3 regions of the Streptomyces sp. NPDC050842 genome follow, and region 3 is predicted to be linked to each of the others. Evidence: predicted binding sites of a transcription regulator. Region 3 holds the regulator's gene; each other region holds the start of a gene.
What was found. The regulator HrcA, encoded in region 3, represses chaperone genes, less so after heat shock. The targets are predictions, from matches to a motif close to TTNGCACTCNGNNNNNCNGAGTGCNAA.

Region 1: the regulator HrcA is predicted to act here: its motif matches at 1,718-1,744, upstream of groL (chaperonin GroEL).
Region 2: the regulator HrcA is predicted to act here: its motif matches at 2,621-2,647, upstream of groES (co-chaperone GroES).

What each region holds. Positions count from the first base shown of each region.
Region 1 covers NZ_JBITGA010000006.1:524,261-529,645, forward strand. Annotated here, with positions in the region: gene groL (chaperonin GroEL) at 1-1,550, opposite strand, end outside; gene ACIBG6_RS23150 (cold-shock protein) at 1,893-2,096, opposite strand; gene ACIBG6_RS23155 (MoaD/ThiS family protein) at 2,500-2,778, opposite strand; gene thrC (threonine synthase) at 2,792-4,102, opposite strand; SAM riboswitch class I at 4,096-4,242, opposite strand; gene ACIBG6_RS23165 (glucosyl-3-phosphoglycerate synthase) at 4,402-5,349, shown strand.
Region 2 covers NZ_JBITGA010000006.1:115,602-120,986, reverse strand. Annotated here, with positions in the region: gene ACIBG6_RS21175 (methyltransferase domain-containing protein) at 1-845, opposite strand, end outside; gene ACIBG6_RS21170 (polysaccharide deacetylase family protein) at 874-1,818, shown strand; gene ACIBG6_RS21165 (hypothetical protein) at 1,815-2,102, shown strand; gene ACIBG6_RS21160 (DUF6234 family protein) at 2,111-2,539, opposite strand; gene groES (co-chaperone GroES) at 2,792-3,100, shown strand; gene groL (chaperonin GroEL) at 3,212-4,834, shown strand; gene ACIBG6_RS21145 (ester cyclase) at 4,955-5,385, opposite strand, start outside.
Region 3 covers NZ_JBITGA010000003.1:503,404-508,788, forward strand. Annotated here, with positions in the region: gene hemW (radical SAM family heme chaperone HemW) at 1-287, shown strand, start outside; gene ACIBG6_RS11425 (DUF3097 domain-containing protein) at 436-1,239, opposite strand; gene ACIBG6_RS11430 (MBL fold metallo-hydrolase) at 1,250-1,978, opposite strand; gene hrcA (heat-inducible transcriptional repressor HrcA) at 2,135-3,154, shown strand; gene dnaJ (molecular chaperone DnaJ) at 3,155-4,294, shown strand; gene ACIBG6_RS11445 (nitronate monooxygenase) at 4,458-5,385, shown strand, end outside.

The DNA.
Region 1 (5,385 bases), on a different contig from region 3:
TCGGTGGTGAGGAACAGCGCGGCGATCGACGCGGCGTTCTGCAGCGCGGAGCGCGTGACCTTCGCCGGGTCGATGATGCCCTCGGCGATGAGGTCCACGTACTCGTTGGTCGCGGCGTTCAGGCCGTGACCCACGGGCAGGTTGCGGACCTTCTCCGCCACGACGCCGCCCTCGAGGCCGGCGTTGACCGCGATCTGCTTCAGCGGGGCCTCAAGCGCCAGCTTGACGATGTTGGCACCGGTGGCCTCGTCGCCCGCCAGGTCGGCCTCGAGCTTCTCGAAGACCGAGGAGGCCTGGAGAAGGGCCACGCCGCCACCGGCGACGATGCCCTCTTCGACGGCCGCCTTCGCGTTGCGAACGGCGTCCTCGATGCGGTGCTTGCGCTCCTTGAGCTCGACCTCGGTCGCGGCACCGGCCTTGATGACCGCAACACCGCCGGCGAGCTTCGCCAGGCGCTCCTGCAGCTTCTCGCGGTCGTAGTCGCTGTCCGAGTTCTCGATCTCGGCGCGGATCTGGTTCACGCGACCGGCGACCTGCTCGCTGTCACCGGCACCGTCGACGATGGTGGTCTCGTCCTTGGTGATGACGACCTTGCGGGCGCGGCCCAGCAGGTCGAGGCCCGCGTTCTCCAGCTTGAGGCCGACCTCCTCGGAGATGACCGTGCCGCCGGTGAGGATGGCGATGTCGTTCAGCATGGCCTTGCGACGGTCGCCGAAGCCCGGGGCCTTGACCGCGACGGACTTGAAGGTGCCGCGGATCTTGTTGACGACCAGGGTCGACAGGGCCTCGCCCTCGACGTCCTCGGCGATGATCAGCAGGGGCTTGCCCGACTGCATGACCTTCTCCAGGAGCGGGAGCAGGTCCTTCACGGAGGAGATCTTGGAGTTGACGATCAGGAGGTAGGGGTCGTCGAGCGACGCCTCCATGCGCTCCATGTCGGTGGCGAAGTACGCCGAGATGTAGCCCTTGTCGAAGCGCATGCCCTCGGTGAGCTCCAGCTCCAGACCGAAGGTCTGGGACTCCTCGACGGTGATGACGCCTTCCTTGCCGACCTTGTCCATCGCCTCGGCGATGAGCTCGCCGATCTGGGTGTCGGCGGCGGAGATGGAGGCCGTCGAAGCGATCTGCTCCTTGGTCTCGACATCCTTCGCCTGCTCGAGGAGGGCGCCGGAGACGGCCTCGACGGCCTTCTCGATGCCGCGCTTGAGGGCCATGGGGTTGGCACCGGCGGCGACGTTGCGGAGGCCCTCGCGGACGAGCGCCTGGGCGAGAACGGTGGCGGTGGTCGTACCGTCGCCGGCGACGTCGTCCGTCTTCTTGGCGACTTCCTTGACCAGCTCGGCGCCGATCTTCTCGTACGGGTCCTCGAGCTCGATCTCCTTGGCGATGGAGACACCATCGTTGGTGATCGTGGGGGCGCCCCACTTCTTCTCGAGGACGACGTTGCGACCCTTGGGGCCGAGGGTGACCTTGACGGCGTCAGCGAGCTGGTTCATGCCGCGCTCGAGACCGCGCCGGGCCTCCTCGTCGAACGCGATGATCTTGGCCATGTGAAGTGGTCCTCCCGGACATGGGGTGGATAACGCTCCAGGACCGCGCCGACGCCCGCGACGGACGGCCTCCGCGTGTTCCGTGTGGTTCCCTGCCCCACCCGGTCGGCGACCTCGTCTGCCCGATCCTCGTAGCACTCTCACCTGCCGAGTGCTAACGCCAATGATTAGCACTCGCCCTAGGAGAGTGCAAGCGACTCTCGGGTTTCGGGCAGTCCTGACACGGGTCGGCACACGTGCGGCACGGGTACGCCACGGGTGCGGAAACGCGTGAGGGGCCCGCTTCCCCTGGGGGATGCGGGCCCCTCGACGGCGTTGCGTCGGTGGCCGATCGCGCCGCGCTCAGACGGCGAGCTTGACCATGTCCGCCTGCGGACCCTTCTGGCCCTGCGAAATCTCGAACTCGACCCGCTGCCCCTCTTCGAGGCTGCGGTAGCCATCCATCTGGATCGCGCTGTAGTGGACGAAAACATCCGCACCACCGTCGACCGCGATGAAGCCGTAGCCCTTCTCCGCGTTGAACCACTTGACGGTGCCCTGAGCCATGCCTAACTCCCCTATTACTGGCCCTTGCGCGGGAACCGCACTTCGCGGACCCGGGGTCAGACCCTGCGCCGGAACGCGTCGACCGCCGCTGAATGTATCTGCCCAACTGCCCTCTGCAACAGGTCATTCGAGCGAGAATTCTGGGCATGGCAGAAAGGGGAATTAGGGAGAATCCCTGGAGTTCCGGGGCAAGTCGGGCCCGGCAAAACGCGCAGAACGTACACAACGCACATGCACTTTGGCTGCTTCCTGACGCGCAAGGACGCATTCTCATATGCGTCCGGCATGAGCAGCGGAGGGGACTTCCCCAACTCTACCCCGCTTAACCATGCAGAATTGCCCCCTCCGCTTTATGTCGCGGAAGGGGCAATTCAAGAAAGACGGGACAGAAGAGTCCCGGGACTCAGCAGCCGCCGGCGACGGCCGGGATGATCGAGACGCCCGCGCCGGCCGGGGTGGCCGTCTCCAGGCCCTGCTCGAAGCGCACGTCGTCGTCGTTCACGTACACGTTGACGAAGCGGCGCAGCTTGCCCTGGTCGTCCAGGACGCGGGCGGCGATGCCGGTGTGGTTCTTCTCCAGGTCCGCGATGACCTCGGCGAGGGTCGCGCCCTCGGCCGGGACCTCGGACTGCCCGCCCGTGTAGGTGCGGAGGATGGTGGGGATGCGGACGTTCACGGCCATGTCTTCGTACCTCTCAGAGGGCCAGGCCCGCGGCGCGGAACGCGTCCAGGCTCGGGCGGATGGTGGCGGTCGCCTGCGAGCCCTCGGCCACGGCGTCCAGGGTCTTGAGGCCGTCGCCGGTGTTCAGCACGACAGTGGTGAGCTCCGGGTCGATCAGACCCGCCTCGACGAGCTTCTTCGTGACGCCGACGGTCACGCCGCCCGCGGTCTCGGCGAAGATGCCCTCGGTCTGCGCGAGCAGCTTGATCGCGTCCACGACCTGCTCGTCGTTCACGTCCTCCACGGCGCCGCCGGTGCGGCGGGCGATGTCGAGGACGTACGGGCCGTCGGCCGGGTTGCCGATCGCGAGCGACTTGGCGATCGTGTTCGGCTTCTGCGGGCGGACGACGTCGTGGCCGGCCTTGAAGGCGGCGGAGACCGGGGAGCAGCCCTCGGCCTGCGCGCCGAAGATCTTGTACGGCTTGTCCTCGACGAGGCCCAGCTTGATGAGCTCCTGCAGACCCTTGTCGATCTTGGTGAGCTGCGAGCCGGACGCGATCGGGATGACGAGCTGGTCGGGGATGACCCAGCCGAGCTGCTCGCAGATCTCGTACGCGAGCGTCTTGGAGCCCTCGCCGTAGTACGGGCGGAGGTTGACGTTGACGAAGCCCCAGCCCTCGCCCAGCGGGTCGCCGATGAGCTCCGAGCAGAAGCGGTTGACGTCGTCGTAGTTGCCCTCGATGGCGACGAGGTCACCGCCGTAGACGGCGGCCATGACGACCTTGCCCTGCTCCAGGTCGTGCGGGATGAAGACGCAGGACCGGAAGCCGGCGCGGGCGGCGGCGGCGCCGACGGCGCCGGCCAGGTTGCCGGTGGAGGAGCAGGAGAGCGTGGTGAAGCCGAAGGCGCGGGCGGCCTCGAGGGCCTGCGCGACGACCCGGTCCTTGAAGGAGTGGGTCGGGTTGCCCGAGTCGTCCTTGACGAAGAGCTTGCCGGGGGCGACACCGATCTCGCGGGCGAGGTTGTCGGCCTGGACGAGCTTGGTCCAGCCCGGGTTCAGGTTCGGCTTCTCGGCGACGTCGGCCGGGACGGGCAGCAGGGGGGCGTAGCGCCAGATGTTGGCGGGGCCGGCCTCGATCTGCTTGCGCAGTGCCTCGGGGTCACCGGTGGGGAGGTCGTACGCGACTTCGAGCGGTCCGAAACAGAGTTCGCAGGCGAAGATCGGACCAAGTGCGAACACTTCACCGCATTCGCGACAGGAAAGCCCTGAAGCGGGACCGAGGTCGACGGTGGTGGCAGAGGCGACAGTCTGTACAGCCATGGAGGCGAGGCCCTTTCTCCTCATCTTTCCCATGACGAACTTTTCGTCATGAGACGGATTTGGCACCTTCCCTAGCCGGGGACCTCGCTGGAGGACGAGACGAACCGACTGGAGGGTTGCCGGGGCTTCAACGGGCCGTTTCCCTCTGCCCCTCTGGATGAGCGGTATTCGATTGTGAAGTGCGGTGAAGTCCTCGCGGGCTTCGTTCCTGCGCTCCGACGCGGGCGGCACCCCGACGTGCATCGGGCATCCGCGTTGTTCAAGACTGTAACCGAAGGCCCCGGAGCTTGGACGGGCCGTCCGTACCGCGAGATGGAGATCACGTGCTGGAAGAGGTGGAGCGCTGGCTGGACCGGCGGTCCTGGTCCGTGGCTGACCGGCCGATGGAGCGGATCCTCGCCGCCAAGCGAAACACGAAGGTCAGCGTCGTGCTGCCGGCGCTGAACGAGGAGGCGACGGTCGGCGACATCGTCGCCGTGATCCGCCGCGAGCTGATGTCCGAGGCGGTGCCGCTCGTCGACGAACTGGTCGTGATCGACTCGGGCTCCACCGACCGTACGGCGGAGGTGGCGGCGGCAGCCGGGGCGCGGGTGGTCGCGCGGGACGCGATCCTCCCCCGGATACCGGCCGTCCCCGGCAAGGGCGAGGTCCTGTGGCGGTCGCTCATGGTGACGAGCGGGGACGTCGTGTGCTTCGTGGACGCGGATCTGCGGGACTTCTCCGCGGACTTCGTGACGGGGATCGTGGGCCCGCTGCTCACCGACCCCGACATCGACTTCGTGAAGGCGACCTACGACCGCCCGTTCGGAGCCGGGGACACTCCTGGCCAGGGCGGTCGCGTGACGGAGCTGGTGGCACGCCCCCTCCTCAACATGCACTGGCCGCAGCTGGCCGGCTTCGTCCAGCCGCTGGGCGGCGAGTACGCGGCGCGGCGCTCGCTCCTGGAGCGGCTGCCCTTCCCCGTCGGTTACGGAGTGGAGTTGGGGCTGCTCGTCGACGCGCTGCACACCGTGGGCCTGGACGCGCTCGCGCAGGTCGACGTGGGCGTACGCAAGCACCGCCATCAGGACGAGCGGGCGCTCGGCCGGATGGCGGCGGCGATCTACCGGACGGCGCAGCTGCGGCTCTCGCGCGGGCACCTCGTACGGCCGCGGCTGACGCAGTTCGAGCGGGGCGAGGAGGGGTTCGTCCCGCGGACCTACGCGGTGGACACGGAGGAGCGGCCGCCGATGCTCGACATCAGGGAGTACACGCGCCGCCGCGTGGCGTAACGCCACCAGATGATCCGCTTTGCCTACATTGCCCTT
Region 2 (5,385 bases), on a different contig from region 3:
CGGGCGCCCGGCTCCGTACCGAACCAGAGCACGGCCTCCTTCACGTCCCCGCCGTCCGAGATCCACTCGGCCTCGGCCTCCGCCGGGACGGCCTCGTGCGGGATGCCGGGTGCGACCTTCAGGGCGGCGTGCGGGGCCCTGCGGGCCGCTTCGACGGCCCAGGAGAGCGGCGGGGAGTACGCCTCGGGGTCGAAGATCCTGCCCCGGCCGCCGCGTCGCGCCGGGTCGACGAAGACCGCGTCGTACGGGCTCGTGTCGATCTCCGTCACGTCGGCCTCGCGGACCTCGACGAGCCCGGCGAGGCCGAGGGCCTCGGCGTTGGCGCGGGCCACCTCGGCGGTGAGCGGGTCGCGGTCGACGGCGAGGACGGAGATCCCGGCGCGGGCGAGGGCGATCGCGTCGCCGCCGATCCCGGAGCAGAGGTCCGCGACGCTGCCGACGCCGAGCGCCTTGAGCCGGGCCGCCCGGTACGTACCGACCGAGGCGCGGGTCGACTGCTCGACGCCGTTGGGCGTGAAGTACATCCGGTACGCGTCCTCGGCGCCGAACTTGGCCACCGCGCGCTGGCGCAGCCGGGCCTGGCCGACCGCCGACGTGACGAGCTCTGCGGAGTGGTCGCGGCGCAGCCGGGAGACGACCGCCAGCTCCTGGGCGGGGTCGTAGTCGCGCAGGGCGGCGAGCAGTGCCTGCCCCTCGGGGGTGAGCAGGGCGGTGAAGTGGGCGAGGTCGGTCACCCGTCCCATTGTGGGCCCTGCGGCGCTGTGGGCCGCCCGGGGGATGGTGGGCGCCGTACGGCGGTGTCGTGGTCCGGAGGGGGTGTCGGCACTGACAGGATGCGGCGCCATACCGCTTGTACGACAAGAGGAAGAATTCATGGTGATCAGCGCGCACCCTGTCCGGCGGACCCTCGGGGCCGCTCTCGTCGTCGCAGCCCTCGCCTCCGTCGCCACGGCCTGCTCCGGCGCCGGCGCCGGCCCCGCCGAACCGGAGCGGCGCGCGCCCGCACCCGCCCTTGGGCAGCAGGGGCAAGGGCAGGCGCAGGCCCCGGGCTCGGCCGGGGCGCTCAGCGCGTACGTCGAGAAGGTCCGCAAGCAGAAGGCCGCCCGCGCGCTCGCCGCCAAGAAGTGGGGCCTCGCCCGGACCCCGCTCGACGCGCCCGCCCCGCCGAAGCTCAAACCGAAGATCACCACCCGCAAGGGATTCGAGACGGACGGCGAGGGGCTGCCGCCCGTCTTCACGACCGTGCCGACCAAGCAGAAGGTCGTCTTCCTGACGATCGACGACGGCGCGGAGAAGGACCCCGAGCTGCTGCGGATGATGAAGGACCTCCGGATCCCGTACAGCGCCTTCCTCAGCGACTACGTCGTCAAGGACGACTACGGGTACTTCGCGCGGATGCAGAAGTCGCAGGAGGGCGGGGTCTCCCTGCACAACCACACCCTCAACCACCGCTACCTGCCCGGGCTCTCGTACAAGCAGCAGAAGCGCGAGATCTGCGGGATGCAGGACGTCATCGAGAAACGATTCGGCAAGCGGCCCCCGCTCTTCCGCCCGCCGTACGGCAACTACAACGAGGACACGCTGCGCGCGGCGAAGTCCTGCGGGGTCAAGGCGGTCCCGCTGTGGGCGTCCGAGGCGTTCCCGGACCACATGGAGTGGCGCGAGTGGGACCGGGACCTGCACCCCGGCGACATCGTGCTCACCCACTTCCGGGGCAAGGGCGACTGGAAGGGCACGATGCCCGACATGATCCGGCGGGTGATGAACGTGATCACGGCCAAGGGGTACGCGGTCGCGAAGCTCGAGGACTACGTGTGAGCGGGTTCCGTACGAGAGGGCTCCGCAGCGGCGTCCGTGCGAGAGAGCTCCGTACGAGAGGGCTCCGTACGAGAGGGCTCCGTACGAGAGGGCTCCGTACGAGACGGATCCGTGCGGCCGTCGTCGGCGCGGCGCTGGCCGGCGTGCTGCTCGCCGTCTCCGGCTGTGCCTCGTCGGTCGACCCGATCGAGCGGCTCGGGCGGAAGGCGGCGGAACGGATGGCCACGCCGGACGCCACGACCGTGGCGGAAGGAACGGCCCGGACAGGCGGCCACGCCGACTGACCCGGGGGTCACCCTCCCGGACACTCGCACGGCCCGCCCCCGCTGCGGCACACGCACCGTGCTTCGGACGGGGTCGCCGGGGCAGTCGGCCCCGGCGTTGCGGGGTGCGCCCGCGCCCACTCCTGTATCCCGAAGGTCAGCGTGCCGATGCCGAGCAGCGCCGCGGCCAGGAACTGGCCCCCTGCCGTCCAGGACCAGCCGCCGCGCAGCATCGCCCACGCGAGCAGCAGGACGACGCCGGTGATCGCTCCGAAGACGAGTACCGGCACCCAGTCCACCGGGGGCGGTCCCGCCGGCGCCGGACCGTAGCTGTCGGCCCACCCGCGCATGCCCAGGGTGAAGGCGGCGATCAGGGCGAGCACGCCCTCCAGGACGAGGATCAGGATCCCGAACAGGATGTCCCCGGCCGTGCGTACCGGAGGAGGAGAGGTCGTCATGGCCGCACCCTCGTCCGGAACCGGAGGGTCCGTCACGGCGTTGCCCATACCGTGACCGGAACGACGCGCGACGGCACGGAATTGGCACTCCGCTTGACCGAGTGCTAATCGCGGTCATAGTCTCGGCTCTGGCACTCCCCACTGGAGAGTGCCAACACAGCGACAGGCAGGTCCGGCACCCGCGACGACGGATCCACCTGGTCGCCACCTCAGACAGTTGACCCCGTAATCTCCGAAGGGGGAGGTCGGATCGTGACGACCACCAGCTCCAAGGTTGCCATCAAGCCGCTCGAGGACCGCATTGTGGTCCAGCCGCTCGACGCCGAGCAGACCACCGCCTCTGGCCTGGTCATCCCGGACACCGCGAAGGAGAAGCCCCAGGAGGGTGCTGTCCTCGCCGTGGGCCCGGGCCGCTTCGAGAACGGCGAGCGTCTTCCGCTCGACGTTCAGGTCGGCGACATCGTGCTCTACAGCAAGTACGGCGGCACCGAGGTGAAGTACAACGGCGAGGAGTTCCTCGTCCTCTCGGCTCGCGACGTGCTCGCGATCATCGAGAAGTAATTCACCGAAGTATCCGAAGTAGATGCTTTGAGCTGCGCCCCTTGACCCCGCACAGGGCGTCCGGGGGCGCAGTTCGTTTCCATACGATTCCGAGAGGGCTGAACCGCTCCCATGGCGAAGATCCTGAAGTTCGACGAGGACGCCCGTCGCGCCCTTGAGCGCGGCGTCAACAAGCTTGCCGACACGGTGAAGGTGACGATCGGCCCCAAGGGCCGCAATGTCGTCATCGACAAGAAGTTCGGCGCCCCCACCATCACCAACGACGGTGTCACGATCGCCCGCGAGGTCGAGATCGACGACCCGTTCGAGAACCTCGGCGCCCAGCTGGTGAAGGAGGTGGCGACCAAGACCAACGACATCGCGGGTGACGGCACCACCACCGCCACCGTGCTCGCCCAGGCCCTGGTCCGCGAGGGTCTGCGCAACGTCGCCGCCGGCGCCTCCCCGGCCGCCCTGAAGAAGGGCATCGACGCCGCCGTCAAGGCCGTCTCCGAGGAGCTCCTCGCCACCGCGCGCCCGATCGAGGACAAGTCCGACATCGCCGCCGTCGCCGCGCTCTCCGCGCAGGACCAGCAGGTCGGCGAGCTCATCGCCGAGGCGATGGACAAGGTCGGCAAGGACGGTGTCATCACCGTCGAGGAGTCCAACACCTTCGGCCTGGAGCTCGACTTCACCGAGGGCATGGCCTTCGACAAGGGCTACCTGTCCCCGTACATGGTCACCGACCAGGAGCGTATGGAGGCCGTCCTCGACGACCCGTACATCCTGATCAACCAGGGCAAGATCTCCTCGATCCAGGACCTGCTGCCGATCCTGGAGAAGGTCATCCAGGCCGGCGCCAGCAAGCCGCTCCTGATCATCGCCGAGGACGTCGAGGGCGAGGCCCTGTCGACCCTGGTCGTGAACAAGATCCGAGGCACCTTCAACGCCGTGGCCGTCAAGGCCCCGGGCTTCGGCGACCGCCGCAAGGCGATGCTCGGCGACATGGCGACGCTGACCGGCGCCACCGTCATCGCCGAGGAGGTCGGCCTCAAGCTCGACCAGGCCGGCCTGGACGTGCTGGGCACCGCCCGCCGCGTGACGATCACCAAGGACGACACCACCATCGTCGAGGGCGGCGGCAACGCCGACGAGCTCGCGGGTCGCGTCAACCAGATCAAGGCCGAGATCGAGTCCACGGACTCCGACTGGGACCGCGAGAAGCTCCAGGAGCGCCTCGCGAAGCTGGCCGGCGGCGTGTGCGTGATCAAGGTCGGCGCCGCCACCGAGGTGGAGCTGAAGGAGAAGAAGCACCGTCTGGAGGACGCCATCTCCGCGACCCGCGCCGCGGTCGAGGAGGGCATCGTCTCCGGTGGTGGCTCCGCTCTGGTCCACGCCGTCAAGGTCCTCGAGGGCAACCTCGACAAGACCGGCGACGAGGCCACGGGTGTCGCGGTCGTCCGCCGCGCCGCCGTCGAGCCGCTGCGCTGGATCGCCGAGAACGCCGGCCTCGAGGGCTACGTCATCACCTCGAAGGTGGCGGAGCTCGACAAGGGCCAGGGCTTCAACGCCGCGACCGGCGAGTACGGCGACCTGGTCAAGGCCGGCGTCATCGACCCGGTGAAGGTGACGCGCTCCGCGCTGGAGAACGCCGCCTCGATCGCCTCCCTCCTCCTCACCACCGAGACCCTCGTGGTGGAGAAGAAGGAAGAGGAGCCGGCGGACGCGGGCCACGGCCACGGTCACTCCCACTGAGGCGTGTCGTAACTGATCGCCGCTGATCGCCGCTGATCGCCGAGGCCGGGTGCCTCGCTGATCACCGAGGCCCGGTGCCCCCGTCGCGGGGGCACCGGGCCTCGTGCGTTTCCCAGGAGGTCATCCCTCCACCGCGCCGAGCTGCCCCATGAGCCCGAGCAGGTCGTACTGCCACCACCCCTCGACGATCTTCCCGTCGTCCCGGAAGCGGTGGATGACCGTGCCGGTCATGGTCACGTCCATGCCGGACGGCTGGAGCCCCATGAAGTCCCCGGTGTGGCTGCCCTTCCACGTCCAGCGGGTGCAGACCCGGTCGCCCTCGGCGATCTGGTCGTCGATCGCGAAGGCGAAGTCGAAGCCGCGCCGCCACATCTCCACCTCGCGCCGGACGGCGTCCATGCCGATGACGTCCTGCTCGTTGGTCGGATCGTGGTCGTGGTACCCCTCGGCCAGCACCCCGTCGAGCAGCGCGAGCTCCGGCTCCCGCGCCATCATCTCCATGAGGTGCCGGGCGTTGGTCTTGTACAGCGCCTCGTCCCGGACCACGTCCA
Region 3 (5,385 bases):
TGAAGCACCCCGGTACGTACGCGGCGGCCCTCGGGGCCGGGAAGTCGCCCGGCGCCGGGCGGGAGCTCCTCTCGGAGGAGGACCGGCGGGTGGAGCGGGTCCTGCTCGAGCTGCGGCTTCGGGAGGGGGTCGAGCTGTCGATCCTCAAGCCGGCCGGACTCGACGCCTCGCGGAAGGCGCTGGGGGACGGGCTTCTCGACCCCTCGTCGTACGAGGCCGGGCGGGCGGTTCTGACCCTGCGGGGTCGGCTGCTCGCCGACGCGGTCGTGCGGGACCTGGTGGACTGAGCCAGGGGGACGGCCGGCGGTAGCCGTACCCCCGCCGTCGCGGGGACTGAGACCTGCTCGGCCGTGCGGACGAACTGATCGACGGAACACCTCCGCTGAGTGCGGAGAAGGGGCCGGGCGTCGGTCGGCGCAACGAGCCGACCGGAGGTCAGGGCACGGTCACGTGGTCGATCAGTCGCTCGACGGCACCCAGGAGTTCCGGTTCCAGGTCCTTGTAGGTCGTGACCTTCGACAGGATGTGCTGCCATGCCGCGCCCGTGTTCGGCGGCCAGCCCAGGGAGCGGCAGACGCCCGTCTTCCAGTCCTGGCCGCGGGGGACCCTCGGCCAGGCGCTGATGCCCACCGAGGACGGCTTCACGGCCTCCCAGACGTCGATGTACGGGTGGCCCACCACCAGGACGTCCGGGGACGTGACGGTCGCCGCGATCCTCGACTCCTTCGAACCCGGGACCAGGTGGTCCACCAGGACGCCCAGGCGGGCGTCCGGGGCGGGGGCGAACTCCGCCACGATCGACGGCAGGTCGTCGATGCCTTCCAGGTACTCGACGACCACGCCCTCGATCCGGAGGTCGTCGCCCCAGACACGCTCGACGAGTTCGGCGTCGTGCCGGCCCTCCACGTAGATCCGGCCCGCCCGCGCCACCCTCGCCCGCGCGCCCGGGACCGCCACCGAGCCCGAAGCCGTGCGGGTGGGGCGTACCGGCGATGACGCGGCAGGGCGGACCAGGGTGACCACCCGGCCCTCCAGGAGGAAGCCGCGCGGCTCCATCGGGAAGACGCGGTGCTTGCCGAAGCGGTCCTCCAGGGTCACCGTGCCCGCCTCGCAGCGGATCACCGCCCCGCAGAAGCCCGTGGTGACCTCCTCGACGACGAGGTCGTGGTCGGCCGGGATCTCCGGGACGGGCGCCGAGCGCTTCCATGCGGGCGTCAGGTCCGGGTCGTAGCTGCGCATTCGGGCGACGTTATGCGACCGAGAAGCGCCGTGCCAGTTCCTCGCGCTGGCGTCGTACGAACGTGGCGTCCACCACCGCTCCGTGGCCCGGCACGTACAGCGCTTCCTCGCCGCCGAGCGACAGCAGCCGGTCCAGCGCGTCCGGCCAGCGGGACGGGATCGCGTCCGGTCCCGCCTGCGGCTCGCCCGACTCCTCCACCAGGTCCCCGCAGAAGACGACCTCGCGCTCGCCGGGGACGCAGAGCGCCAGGTCGTGGCCGGTGTGGCCCGGGCCGACGTTCGCCAGGAGCACCTGCCGGCCGCCCAGGTCGAGCGTCCACTCCCCGGAGACCACGTGCCGCGGGGCCACGAGGACGTCGGCGGCCTCCGTCGCCGCCCGCTCGTCGACCCCTTGCACCATGGCGTCCCTGCGCAGGTCCTCCCGGTCCCGGGCCCGGCCGAGCAGCTCGTCCACGCCCACCGCGCCGAAGACCTCCGCGCCCGCGAAGGCGGCGGTGCCGAAGACGTGGTCGAAGTGCGGGTGGCTCAGTGCGATGTGCGTCACTCTTCGGCCGTCCGTCAACGCCGCGATCTGCGCCCGCAGCTCGGCTCCCTCCGCGAGCGTCGAGCCCGTGTCGTAGAGCAGGACCGCCTTCGTGCCCACTACCAGGCCCACCGTGGCGTCCCAGCCGGGCAGCCGGCGCCTGCCCACTCCGTCCGCCAACCGCTCCCACCCGTACGCTTCCCAATCGATGTCCATGGGGCGACGCTAACGGCTGCGCCCCCGCCTCCTTGCCAGGAGCGTTGCCCGCCGCCGTACACTGGCCGGGGGATTGCTGGCACTCGGGCAGGGTGAGTGCCAAAACCGGAGCAACCGGAGCATCCGGAACCACGACGACAGCTGGAGGTGCGCACGATGCTCAGCGAACGCAGACTCGAGGTGTTGCGCGCCATCGTCCAGGACTACGTCGGGACGGAGGAGCCGGTCGGCTCGAAGGCGCTCACCGAGCGCCACAAACTCGGCGTCTCGCCCGCCACGGTCCGCAACGACATGGCCGTGCTGGAGGAGGAGGGCTACATCGCCCAGCCTCACACCAGCGCCGGGCGCATCCCGACCGACAAGGGCTACCGGCTCTTCGTCGACCGGCTGGCCGGCGTCAAGCCGCTGTCGACGCCCGAGCGGCGCGCGATCCACAACTTCCTGGACGGTGCGGTCGACCTCGACGACGTCGTCGGGCGTACGGTCCGGCTGCTCGCTCAGCTGACCCGTCAGGTCGCCGTCGTCCAGTACCCCTCGCTGACCCGCTCGACCGTCCGTCACGTGGAGCTGCTCGCGCTGGCCCCGGCCCGCCTGATGCTCGTGCTCATCACGGACACCGGCCGCGTCGAGCAGCGCGTCATCGACTGTCCCGCGCCCTTCGGCGAGACCTCCCTCGCCGACCTGCGGGCCCGGCTCAACAGCCGGGTGGTCGGCCGCCGGTTCGCCGACGTGCCGCAGCTGGTGCAGGACCTCCCCGAGTCCTTCGAGGAGCTCGAGGACCGCGCCACGGTCTCGACCGTGCTCGCGACCCTCCTCGAATCGCTCGTGGAGGAGCACGAGGAGCGGCTGATGATCGGCGGCACCGCCAATCTCACCCGCTTCGGACCCGACTTCCCCCTGATGATCAGGCCCGTCCTGGAAGCCCTGGAGGAGCAGGTCGTGCTCCTCAAGCTGCTGGGCGAGGCCAAGGAATCGGGCATGACCGTACGCATCGGGCACGAGAACGCCCACGAGGGGCTGAGCTCCACCTCGGTCGTCTCGGTCGGCTACGGTTCGGGCGGCGAAGCAGTCGCCAAACTCGGCGTGGTCGGACCGACCCGCATGGACTACCCCGGAACGATGGGAGCGGTACGCGCAGTGGCACGTTACGTCGGACAGATCCTGGCGGAGTCGTAAGTGGCCACGGACTACTACGCCGTACTCGGCGTGCGCCGCGACGCTTCCCAGGACGAGATCAAGAAGGCCTTCCGGAGGCTCGCGCGCGAGCTGCACCCGGACGTCAATCCCGATCCGAAGACGCAGGAACGCTTCAAGGAGATCAACGCCGCCTACGAGGTCCTCTCGGACCCGCAGAAGAAGCAGGTCTACGACCTGGGTGGCGACCCGCTCTCGGCCTCCGGCGGAGGCGGCGCGGGCGGCTTCGGGGCCGGTGGCTTCGGGAACTTCTCCGACATCATGGACGCCTTCTTCGGCACGGCCTCGCAGCGCGGACCGCGCTCGCGGACCCGCCGCGGCCAGGACGCCATGATCCGTCTGGAGATCGACCTCAACGAGGCGGCCTTCGGCACCACCAAGGACATCCAGGTCGACACGGCCGTCGTGTGCACCACCTGTTCGGGTGAGGGTGCCGCGCCCGGCACCTCCGCGCAGACCTGTGACATGTGCCGCGGCCGCGGTGAGGTCTCCCAGGTCACCCGGTCCTTCCTGGGCCAGGTCATGACCTCCCGGCCCTGCCCGCAGTGCCAGGGCTTCGGCACCGTCGTCCCGACCCCGTGCCCCGAGTGCGCGGGCGACGGCCGGGTCCGTTCCCGTCGCACCCTCACGGTCAAGATCCCGGCCGGTGTCGACAACGGCACCCGGATCCAGCTCGCCGGCGAGGGCGAGGTCGGCCCCGGTGGCGGCCCGGCCGGTGACCTGTACGTCGAGATCCACGAGATCCCGCACGACACGTTCCAGCGGCGCGGCGACGACCTGCACTGCACGGTGACCATCCCGATGACGGCGGGCGCGCTCGGCACGAAGGTGCCGCTGCAGACCCTCGACGGCATCGAGGAGATCGACATCCGTCCGGGCACGCAGTCCGGCCAGTCGGTCCCGCTGCACGGCCGCGGCGTCACGCACCTGCGGGGCAACGGCCGGGGCGACCTGATCGTGCACGTCGAGGTGCAGACCCCCGGAAAGCTCGACGCGGAGCAGGAGCGGCTCCTGCGCGAGCTGGCCAAGCTCCGCGGCGAGGAGCGGCCCACCGGGCAGTTCCAGCCCGGGCAGCAGGGGCTGTTCTCGCGCCTGAAGGACGCCTTCAACGGGCGGACCTGACCGGACGGCATCGTGAGGGAAGGGGCGGGACGGCGACGAGCCGTCCCGCCCCTTCCCACTTCCGGAGGCCCGTCCGTTTCCGGCGGCCCTCTTCCGGAAGCCCGCCTTCCATGACCTGACGTACCGATTCGGCCCGCCGGGGCCGTCATGAAACGATGCCCGTATGTCCACCACCGCACTGAACGATCTCTTTCGGTATCCGATCGTGCAGGCCCCCATGGCGGGTGGCGCTTCCTGTCCCGAGCTCGTCGGAGCCGTCTGCGAGGCCGGTGCGCTCGGCTTCCTGGCCGGCGGGTACAAGACGGCCGGAGGCCTGTACCAGGAGATCAAGCAGGTGCGCGGGCTCACCGCACGCCCCTTCGGCGTCAACCTCTTCATGCCGCAGGGCGGGCCGCACGCCGATCCCGCCGCCGTCGAGGTCTACCGGCACCAGCTCGCCGGCGAGGCGACCTGGTACGAGACCTCCCTCGGGGAGGCCGACGACTGCCGCGACGACGGCTACGACGCCAAAATGGCGATCCTCCTGGACGATCCGGTCCGCGTCGTCTCCTTCACCTTCGGCTGTCCCTCGCCCGAGACGCTCGCCGCCTTCGCCCGTGCCGGAACGTTCACGCTCGTCACCGTCACCTCCGCCGAGGACGCCGTCGCCGCCGAGCGGGCCGGTGCCGACGCCGTCTGCGTCCAGGGCGTCGAGGCCGGCGGCCACCAGGGCACGTACCGCGACGACCCGGAGGACGACGACACCCCGGGGACCGGGCTCCTCGCGCTCGTCACCCAGGTCCGCGAGAGCGTCGCGCTGCCGATCGTCGCCACCGGCGGGATCATGCGCGGCGCGCAGATCGCCGCCGCCCTCGCCGCCGGGGCCGACGCCGCCCAGCTCGGCACCGCCTTCCTCGGCTGCCCCGAGTCCGGCGCGCACCCGCTGCACAAGCGGGCCCTGACCGATCCGCTCTTCACCCGGACCGCCTTCACCCGGGCCTTCTCCGGGCGTCCGGCGCGCGGGCTCGTCAACCGCTTCATGCGCGAGCACGGGCCGTACGCCCCCGCCGCCTACCCCGAGGTCCACCACCTCACCGCCCCGCTCCGCAAGG